DNA from 3 places in the Shinella sp. genome. Region 2 is predicted to be linked to each of the others. Evidence: riboswitches for the same ligand, from Rfam matches in the RefSeq annotation. Region 2 holds a riboswitch; each other region holds the start of a gene.
What was found. A riboswitch is a leader RNA that binds a small molecule or an ion and turns the genes downstream of it on or off. The one in region 2 is predicted to bind thiamine pyrophosphate.
Positions count from the first base shown of each region.

Region 1: another riboswitch for thiamine pyrophosphate. It lies ahead of thiD (bifunctional hydroxymethylpyrimidine kinase/phosphomethylpyrimidine kinase); the one in region 2 lies ahead of thiC (phosphomethylpyrimidine synthase ThiC).
Region 3: another riboswitch for thiamine pyrophosphate. It lies ahead of thiB (thiamine ABC transporter substrate binding subunit); the one in region 2 lies ahead of thiC (phosphomethylpyrimidine synthase ThiC).

Region 1 covers NZ_JBQVPI010000009.1:58,047-61,313, reverse strand. The annotation lists gene ACT6VE_RS17795 (AraC family transcriptional regulator) at 1-421, shown strand, start outside; gene ACT6VE_RS17790 (LysE family translocator) at 497-1,111, shown strand; gene thiD (bifunctional hydroxymethylpyrimidine kinase/phosphomethylpyrimidine kinase) at 1,115-1,924, opposite strand; TPP riboswitch at 1,955-2,051, opposite strand; gene ACT6VE_RS17780 (peptide chain release factor 3) at 2,125-3,267, opposite strand, start outside.
Region 2 covers NZ_JBQVPI010000006.1:48,200-51,466, reverse strand. The annotation lists gene ACT6VE_RS13140 (anti-sigma factor family protein) at 1-171, shown strand, start outside; gene ACT6VE_RS13135 (Bax inhibitor-1/YccA family protein) at 200-916, shown strand; TPP riboswitch at 1,051-1,167, shown strand; gene thiC (phosphomethylpyrimidine synthase ThiC) at 1,261-3,084, shown strand; gene thiO (glycine oxidase ThiO) at 3,087-3,267, shown strand, end outside.
Region 3 covers NZ_JBQVPI010000007.1:120,373-123,639, reverse strand. The annotation lists gene thiP (thiamine/thiamine pyrophosphate ABC transporter permease) at 1-134, opposite strand, end outside; gene thiB (thiamine ABC transporter substrate binding subunit) at 139-1,146, opposite strand; TPP riboswitch at 1,186-1,298, opposite strand; gene ACT6VE_RS15090 (hypothetical protein) at 1,476-1,652, shown strand; gene ACT6VE_RS15085 (DUF6678 family protein) at 1,908-2,339, shown strand; gene ACT6VE_RS15080 (thiamine diphosphokinase) at 2,577-3,242, shown strand; gene ACT6VE_RS15075 (ABC-F family ATP-binding cassette domain-containing protein) at 3,246-3,267, shown strand, end outside.

The DNA of each region.
Region 1 (3,267 bases), on a different contig from region 2:
CGCGCTGCTGGATCGTCACACCACGTCCATCGGCCGTGACGAACACCTGTTAATGCTGCTCGCAGCCGTGTTGCGGGAACGGGCGCCGAACAGCAGCAGCGCTGCCGCATCGCGCGTCAACCGCGCCCGCGACCGCCTCGATAGCGACCCCGCCTCCGTGATCACCCTCGAAGAGCTTGCCGCAGAAAGCGGGCTCGGCCGCTTCCGTCTGGTGCGCGACTTCGCCCGCATCACCGGCCTCACGCCGCATGCCTATCTGCTCCAGCGCCGCACCGAGCTCGCCCGGCGGATGATTTCACGCGGCACCGCGCTTGCCGAGGTGGCGATTGCCGCGGGTTTTGCCGACCAGAGCCATATGACGCGCAATTTTACGCGCCGCTACGGCTACACGCCCGGCGCCTATCTCGCCGCAAGCGCCTGAACCTGCAATTTCGTTCAAGACCAATCATACCCTTCCGGTGTCCCCTGCAACCTCCTCCTATGCACGGGACCTGCCATGACCACTGAATTCCTTATTACCTCGCTCGTCGTCATCCTGCTGCCGGGCACCGGCGTGATCTACACGCTGGCGCTCGGCATCAGCGGCGGTTTTCGCGCCGGGCTGCTCGCCGCCTTCGGCTGCACGCTCGGCATCATTCCGCATATCCTCGCCAGCGTCGTCGGCCTTGCCGCGGTTCTGCATGCCAGCGCGCTTGCCTTCGAGGTGCTGCGCTATATCGGCGTCGCCTATCTTCTGTTCATCGCGTGGAGCCTGCTGAAGGATAGCAATGCGCTGGATATCGCGGACGAAAAGGCACCTGCCGAACGCGCGCTTCGCATCGTGCGAAAGGGCATCCTCACCAATATCTTCAACCCGAAACTCTCGCTGTTCTTTCTGGCATTCCTGCCGCAATTCGTGCCGGCAGACGCATCGGACGCCACGGCGCAAATGCTCTTTCTCGGCGGCATCTTCATGCTGCTCACTTTCCTGGTCTTCGCCCTCTACGGCGCGCTTGCCGCAGGGTTTCGACACCAGGTCCTTAGCCGGCCAAAGATCATGGTCTGGACGCAGCGCAGCTTTGCGGCCGCCCTTGGCCTCATGGGCCTGCGGCTCGCACTGGCAGACCGCTGACGATCAGGTCCAGAGCGCGTGGAAGTGATGAAGCGGTCCGTGGCCGGAGCCAACGGCAAGGGCATCCGAGGTGCGCACCGCGCCGGCGATGAAGCTCTTCGCGGTGGCAACGGCATCCGCAAGCGGCTTGCCCTTGCCAAGCTCCGCCGCGATCGCACTCGACAGCGAGCAACCGGTGCCGTGGGTGTTGCGCGTCAGCACGCGCACACCCTCGAACCAGCGTTGCCCGTCGGTCGTCGCAAGCACATCGGGGCTTTGCCCACCCGGCAGGTGGCCACCCTTCAAAAGCACGGCCTTCGGGCCGAGCGCCAGCAAGCGCTTCGCCTGATCTTCCATTCCCGCGCGGTCGATCGCCTCCGGCTCGCCGAGCAACGCGGCCGCCTCCGGCAGGTTGGGGGTCAGCACGGTCGCAAGCGGCAGCAGGCGCCGCGTCAGCGCCTCGACGGCCTGGCTCTCCAGCAGGGATGCCCCACCCTTCGCAACCATCACCGGATCCACCACGATCGGCAGCCCGCGACGCGACGAAAGTGCCCTGGCGACAGCCTCGGCGATTTCCGCCGAGGCGATCATGCCGATCTTCACCGCATGCACGCGAATGTCGCCAAAAATATCCGAAATCTGCGCCGCGACGAAGGCGGGAGGCACGAGGTGCACGCCGGAGACGCCCTGCGTGTTCTGTGCCGTCAAAGCGGTCAGCACCGCCATGCCATAGGTGCCGCGGGCGGCAAAGGTCTTGAGGTCGGCCTGGATGCCGGCGCCGCCCGAAGGGTCGGAGCCCGCGATCGAGAGAATGTTTGCAATCGCCTCAGTCAACGCGCCTCCTCGCGACGAAGGCAGCAGACGGGCAGCACCCAGTCGACTCCCTCCGCCGGCATGATCCGGTTCAGGTTCAAAGGGTGCTTCTCAGCCCGCCTTACGGCGGACGCCCCTGTCTCGGGGCAGGTTTTCGCAAATGCCGCAGCACCTGTCACGCCGAAAGTGACAGGTGCACCCGTTCAATCACCATGGGCCAATCACGCCTTGGCGACGTGGTATTCCTTGATGGCGACCATCTTGATCGCCGGATAGCGCTCCGACTCGTAGCGCAACGAGAAAGAATCCTGCGCCAGGAACACCGGATCGCCATCAAGGTCGCGGGCAATATCGCCGCGGCGCTGGGTGACGAATTTTTCCAGCTCGGCGGGATTGTCCGAAGAAATCCAGCGGCAGACGGAGAAGCGCGACATTTCGAAGGAGACGGGCAGGCCGTATTCTCCCTGAAGCCGCTCCTTCAAGACATCAAGCTGTAGCGCGCCAACGACGCCGACGATGGCGGGCGAACCGTCTTCCGGCGAGAAGAGCTGCACGACGCCCTCTTCCGCCATCTGCTGGAGCGCCTCCTTCAGCTTCTTCGCCTTCATCGCGTCTTCCAGCCGCACGCGGCGGAGAATTTCCGGCGCGAAGTTCGGCACGCCTTCGAAGACCAGCGCCTCGCCTTCGGTCAGCGTATCGCCGATGCGCAGCGTGCCGTGGTTGGGAATACCCACCACGTCGCCGGCATAGGCCGTGTCGGCCAGCTGGCGCTGCGAGGCAAAGAAGAACTGCGGCGCCGACAGGCCGATCTGCTTGCCCGTACGGGCAAGGCGCACCTTCATGCCGCGCTCCAGCATGCCGGAGCAGACGCGGGCAAAGGCGATGCGGTCGCGATGGTTCGGGTCCATGTTCGCCTGGATCTTGAAGACGAAGGCCGTCATCTTGTCTTCGGCCGCATGCACCTTGCGCACGTCGGCAATCTGGTCACGCGGCGGCGGCGCGATGGCGCCGAGCGCGTTGATCAGATCGCGTACGCCGAAATTGCGCAGCGCCGAGCCGAAAAAGACCGGCGTCATGTGGCCTTCGAGGAAGGCCTGCCGATCGAACGGTCGGCAGACCCCGCGGGCAAGCTCGAGTTCCTCGATGAAGGTCTCGCGCTCGTTTTCCGGCAGGTTCTTGGCAACGACCGCAGGGTCGTCGATCTTCGTCGGCTGCACCTGCTTATCGGAGCCGCGGAACGTGCCTTCGGCGAGGTGGAAGGAGCCGCAGAAGGTCTTCGAGCGGCCGACCGGCCAGGTGATCGGCGCGGTATCGAGCGCCAGCTTCTCCTCGACCTCGTCGAGGATCTCGAAGGAATCGCGGCT
Region 2 (3,267 bases):
GCCGTGCGCCCCGGCTCCTTTGCCGTGCAGCACGTCCTGCTCTTCCACGCCGACAATGCCCGGGCCGCCTACTGGCAGATCGGCGAGGTCGCTTATGCGCTGGTGTCGGAAAGCCGGAAGGCCGACGACCTGGCGGAAACCGCGCGGGATCTCTCGCGCACGCTTTACTGATCAACCGTTCCACCGAAGGAGACCCATGATGGAACCCGTACAACAGCGATTTGGCTACGGCGCACAGGCGCAGTCGGCCGCCCTCTTCGACGAGGGCCTGCGCAAGCACATGCTGCGCGTCTACAACTACATGGGCGCAGGCCTGGTCATCACCGGCCTCGTCGCCTTCATCGTCGGCTCGACGCCGGCGCTTTACGTGCCGATCTTCTCGTCGCCGCTGAAGTGGGTGGTGATGCTGGCGCCGCTCGCCTTCGTCTTCTTCTTCTCGTTCAAGATCCAGACCATGTCGGCCAGCACGGCACAGATGATGTTCTGGGCCTTCTGCGCCGTCATGGGCCTGTCGCTCGCCTCGGTGTTCCTCGTCTTCACCGGCACGAGCATCGCGCGCACCTTCTTCATTGCAGCCACGATGTTCGGCACGACGAGCCTCTACGGCTACGTGACGAAGCGTGACCTGTCGAAGTTCGGCTCGTTCCTGATCATGGGCCTGATCGGCGTCGTCATCGCCTCGATCGTCAACATCTTCCTCGGTTCGAGCGCCCTGCAATTCGCGATTTCCGTGATCGGCATCCTCGTGTTCGTCGGCCTCACCGCCTGGGACACCCAGAACATCAAGTCGCAATATGCCGAAAACATCGACCAGGAATCGCAGCAGAAAATGGCCGTGTTCGGTGCGCTTTCGCTCTACCTGAACTTCGTCAACATCTTCCAGTTGCTGCTGAATTTCACCGGCGAACGCGAATAGTTTTCGCACTGATTTCAAAGGAAACGGCGGGGCAAAACCCCGCCGTTTCTGTTTGTGCGCACCGCAACAAAACGTAAGAAAAAACTTACATATTTTACCGTGTTGACAAATCGCCCCGTAGCGTCTTTGCTTAAGGCATTCACCAGGGGGGTCCCGACAAGGGGCTGAGATTCTGCTAGCTTTCGCAGCGCAGTGACCCGTTGAACCTGATCCAGTTCATACTGGCGTAGGGACGGTGCAAGCGCTGTTTTGACAGGTGGTCCGACGTCCGGATTCCGTGTCGGCGTCTTTCCATCATTCCGGCTCTAGGACTGGGTCTCCAAACGAAAACTTGGAGCCTCACGATGAATATTGCCGCCCAAAAGCTTACCCCCACCGTCACCACCGGCGCCCTGCCCGCCTCGCGCAAGATCCACATCGCCGGCGAACAGCACCCGCATATCCGCGTGCCGATGCGCGAGATTTCCCTGCACCCGACCTCCGGCGAGCCGCCGGTCGTGGTCTACGATGCCTCCGGCCCCTACACCGACCTCAGCCATGTCGTCGCAATCGAAGGCGGCTTGCCGCGGCTACGCGAAACGTGGGTTTCAGCCCGCGGCGACACTGTGGGCTATGAGGGCCGCCACATCCGCCCGGAAGACAACGGTTTTGCCACCGGCGAACGCCTGACGCCGGAATTCCCCGTCCGCAACCATCCCCGCCGGGCGACGGACGGCAAGGCGGTGACCCAGCTTGCCTATGCCCGCGCCGGCATCATCACGCCGGAAATGGAATTCATCGCCATCCGCGAAAACCTCGGCCGCAAGGCGGCAAAGGAGGCGCTTGCCCGCGACGGCGAGAGTTTTGGCGCACACATTCCGGATTTCGTCACGCCGGAATTCGTTCGCCAGGAAGTCGCGAGCGGCCGCGCCGTCATCCCCGCCAATATCAACCATCCGGAAGCCGAGCCGATGATCATCGGCCGGAATTTTCTGGTGAAGATCAACGCCAATATCGGCAATTCCGCCGTCACTTCTTCCATGGCGGAGGAGGTCGAAAAGATGGTCTGGGCGATCCGCTGGGGTGCGGATACCGTCATGGATCTCTCCACCGGCCGCAACATCCACAATATCCGCGAATGGATCATCCGCAATTCGCCCGTTCCGATCGGCACGGTGCCGCTCTACCAGGCGCTGGAAAAGGTCAATGGCATTGCCGAGGACCTGACCTGGGAAGTCTACCGCGACACGTTGATCGAACAGGCCGAGCAGGGCGTCGACTATTTCACCATCCACGCCGGCGTGCGCCTTCCCTACATCCCGCTCACCGTCAATCGCGTTACCGGCATCGTCTCGCGCGGCGGCTCGATCATGGCGAAGTGGTGTCTCCATCACCATCGCGAAAGCTTCCTCTACGAGCATTTCGAGGAAATCTGTGACATCTGCCGCGCCTATGATGTCACCTTCTCGCTCGGCGATGGCCTGCGCCCCGGCTCGATTGCCGACGCAAACGATGCGGCACAGTTTGCCGAACTTGAGACGCTCGGCGAGCTGACAAAGATCGCCTGGGCGAAGGACTGCCAGGTCATGATCGAAGGCCCCGGCCATGTGCCGATGCACAAGATCAAGGAGAACATGGACAAGCAGCTGCAAGTCTGCGGCGAGGCCCCGTTCTACACGCTTGGGCCGCTGACGACCGACATCGCTCCCGGCTACGACCACATCACATCGGGCATCGGTGCGGCGATGATCGGCTGGTTCGGCACCGCCATGCTCTGCTACGTCACGCCGAAAGAACATCTCGGCCTGCCGGATCGCAACGACGTGAAGGTCGGCGTCATTACCTACAAGATCGCGGCGCATGCCGCCGATCTCGCCAAGGGCCATCCGGCGGCAAAACTACGCGACGACGCATTGTCGCGCGCCCGTTTCGAGTTCCGCTGGGAGGACCAGTTCAACCTCTCGCTCGACCCGGAAACGGCGCGCTCCTTCCACGACGAGACGTTGCCGAAGGAAGCGCACAAGGTGGCGCATTTCTGCTCCATGTGCGGCCCGAAATTCTGCTCCATGCGCATCTCGCACGATATCCGCGCCGAAGCGCAGAAGGAGGGGCTGGAGGCAATGGCCGCAAAGTTCCGCGAGGGCGGCGACCTCTACATGCCGCTCGGTCAAACGCCGGCCGGAGAATGACCATGCGCGTTCTCGTCAAGGGGGCCGGCGTTGCCGGCCTGACGGTCGCCTGGCAGCTCTATCGCCACGGCTTCGACGTCACGATTGCAGAGCGCGCCGGAAAAGTCGGCACCGGCGCCTCCGGCTTTGCCGGCGGCATGCTGGCACCGTGGTGCGAGCGGGAAAGCGCCGAGGAGCCAGTGC
Region 3 (3,267 bases), on a different contig from region 2:
TCGAACCGCGGCGCATCGCCACCGCCGGCATGCGCCAGCAGCATCACCGTCGCCACGCCGACGAAAGCAAGCACGCCGCCGAGGGCAAGGCCCCCGGCGACGCGCAATGTCTTTCGTTCAGCGCGTGCGAAGATCACGTTACTTGGCGCTCATCGCGGCCAGCCATTCGTCGATCCAGGCCTTGCGGTTCGCCGCCACCTCGTCCGATGCCATCAGGAAGGTCTTTTCCGGCTTGACCAGCGCGTCGAAGGCGGCCGGCAGCGGTTCCTTCGTCTTGGCGGCCGGCATCATCCAGTTGGTTTCCGGGATGATCGACTGGAAGTCAGGTCCGGTCATGAAGGTCAGGAACTGCTTTGCCAGGTCCTTGTCGTCGGAGGTGCGCGTCAGGCCGGCCACCTCGATCTGCACATAATGCCCTTCGGAGAAGGCGGCCGCCTTGTAGCGCTCCGACTTTTCCGCGATCACATGGTAGGCCGGCGAGGTCGTGTAGGACAGCACCATCGGCGCCTCGCCCTTGGTGAACAGGCCGTACGCTTCCGACCAGCCGGGCGTCACCGTCAAGACGCGGTTCTTGAGCGTGCCCCAGGCCTCGCTCGCCTTGTCGCCATAGACCGACTTCACCCAGAGCAGCAGGCCGAGCCCCGGCGTCGAGGTGCGCGGGTCCTCGATGACGATCTTCTGCGACGGATCGCCCTCGACCAGTTCCTTCAGGCTCGTCGGCGGATTTTTCACCGTTTCGGTGTCGTAGATCACGGCGAAATGGCCGTAGTCATAGGGCAGGAACGTATCGTCGGAAAAACCGCCCGGCACCGTCAGCCCCTCGGGCGTCAGGCCGTGCGCCTCGAAAAGCCCGGTCGCCTTCGCCTCGGTAATAAGGTTGGTGTCGAGGCCGAGCACCACGTCGGCCTTCGTGCCCTCGCCTTCCAGCTTCAGGCGCGTCAACAGCTCGACGCCGTCGGCGACGCCGACCCATTCGACCGTGCAGCCGCAGGTCTTTTCGAAGGCTTCCTTGACCTTCGGGCCGGGGCCCCATTCGGAAACGAAGCTTTCATAGGTGTAGATCGTCAGCGTCTTGTCCTGCGCGAAGGCGGGAAAGGCGATGGAAACGGCAAGTGCCGCAATCGAGGACAATACAATCTTGCGCATCCGCGCCTCCTAGTCTGTTCACAAACGGGAATAGGGCGCTGGAATGTGCCGTCTAATCCCTCCGCCGGTACGAGCCGGATCAGGTTCTTCGGGTTGGCGAAACCGCCTCTCAGCCCGTGGATCGAAACCCACAAGCACCCCGTTAGAGCAGGAAAAGGCATAATCCCGCTTGTGACAGTACGCAAGAGTTTTGCGGGCACGCGTCGTCCGGGTGACGTAAAACGGCACGGTCGCACCCTGTTCCATGCGGAACAGCGCGGTGCGAAGCGATGTGGGAAAGTCCAATCACCGGATGAGAGAGGCTCATCCCCGAGATCAGGAGAAACCCCATGCGCAAGATCATCCTTTCCGCCGCCATCGCCTTCGTCGCCGCGGTTTCCTTCGCCGCCCCCTCGCAGGCCGGCTACTACAGCTACGGCCACAAGCCATACTGCTTCATCAAGAAGGTGAAGTCCTACGACTACTACGGCAACGTCATCATCAAGAAGATCAAGGTCTGCAAATAAGCCGACCGCCCACTGACCTCCCCGAAAACCCGGATGTCCCTGCATCCGGGTTTTTTGCTGTTTTGGATAGGGCAGTGTGTTGAGGCTTGCCTGAAGGTGGCCCGGAATGATGGTGCGCAAGCGACGGGACAACTGAGACGGCAAACGCCAGCGCGAATGGATGCGCCGGAGTGAACCCGTGGGCATGAGTGCCGTAGATCGGCTAAGTACAAGAGTGTGTTGACGAACTTGACCAAATGGCGCAAGAAAAACACTATGAGTGTTCACACACGAGAGGAACTGGAACGCATCTCTCGCTTGGCGAGGAGAGAATTTTCTTGCGCACTAATGTCAGATACAAAATGGCGCAAACTCTTCTTGGGATTGTCTAAAGCTCGAGAGCCGGAGAGCCAGATGCTTGTCCAATTCCTCGAGGTAGTTGACGTTCACGTCATGCATATCCCAGTAGAGAACGCACTGTGGTGCCCCCTACCCTATATCGATACACACGAGTTCGGTCCCGTCGAACTTCGAGCGATCGAGTGGTTAGAAATTCCCAAAATTGCCAGTTGGCCAAGAAGCAACAATCTCCCTCCACGCCAGATCGTGCAGGATTTGGATAAATTTCGCGTAGCTCTTCGTGGATTCGGCCACTTCCCATTGATCGAAATGCAGCAAGGGATGCGGTTCGAAGGTTACAAAAGATAAAGCTCCAAACCCCTCCAAATTGAGAAGCCAAAGCTTAGGCACCCTCACCTGCGCCCGATCATGCTTGTACCCCTGACCAGCCGCACGATCGCACTAATCGTCGTGCTTTGTCTCGCAGAGTGACATTTTAACTTTGCAGAATCCGCCGCGTGGATATCCCTGCTGGAACGCCCGGATGAACGGACAAAACGCCAAAATCTTTCCCTTTCGCAAAAACATGCGCTAAGGGCATCAGCCATGACCTTGCCGGCACCGACAGACCCGACCTTTGCCGTCCTCCTGGGAGGCGCGCTCCATCCGACGCCGCGGCTCTTCGCGGATATAGCCGGCGCGCGTGTCGTGGCCGCCGATGGCGGCATGCGGCATGCGGCAGCGCTTCGCGTGACGCCGGAAATCTGGGTTGGCGATTTCGATTCCACGCCGCCGGAACTGCTGGCCGCCTGGCCGGACATCGAGCGCCAGCCCTATCCCGTCGCCAAGAACGAGACCGACGGCGCCATCGCCGTCTCGGTCGCCACCGAACGCGGCGCAAAAAACATCGTGCTCGCCGGCGCGCTCGGCGGCGAACGCAGCGACCATGCCTTGATGCACCTCCTGCACGCCGTCTCGCTGGAAGAGCAGGGGTTTTCGATAAAACTCACCTCCGGCGAGGAAGAGGCCTGGCCGTTGTTGCCGGGCAGCCGCGACATCGACCTGCCGAAAGGCAGTCTGTTCTCCGTTCTCGGCCTCTCGCCGCTTGCCGGCCTCGATATCGGCAACGTGCGCTATCCGCTGAAGAATTTTTCACTGCCCTTCGGTGCATCCCGCACCATTTCCAACGTCGCGGAAGGCGCAATCCGCCTTTCGCTCGCCTCCGGCCGCGCGATCCTCATCGCAAGGCCCTATGACCTTTCAGGAGCCTGACCCTTGGCACCGCCAATCCTCAAAC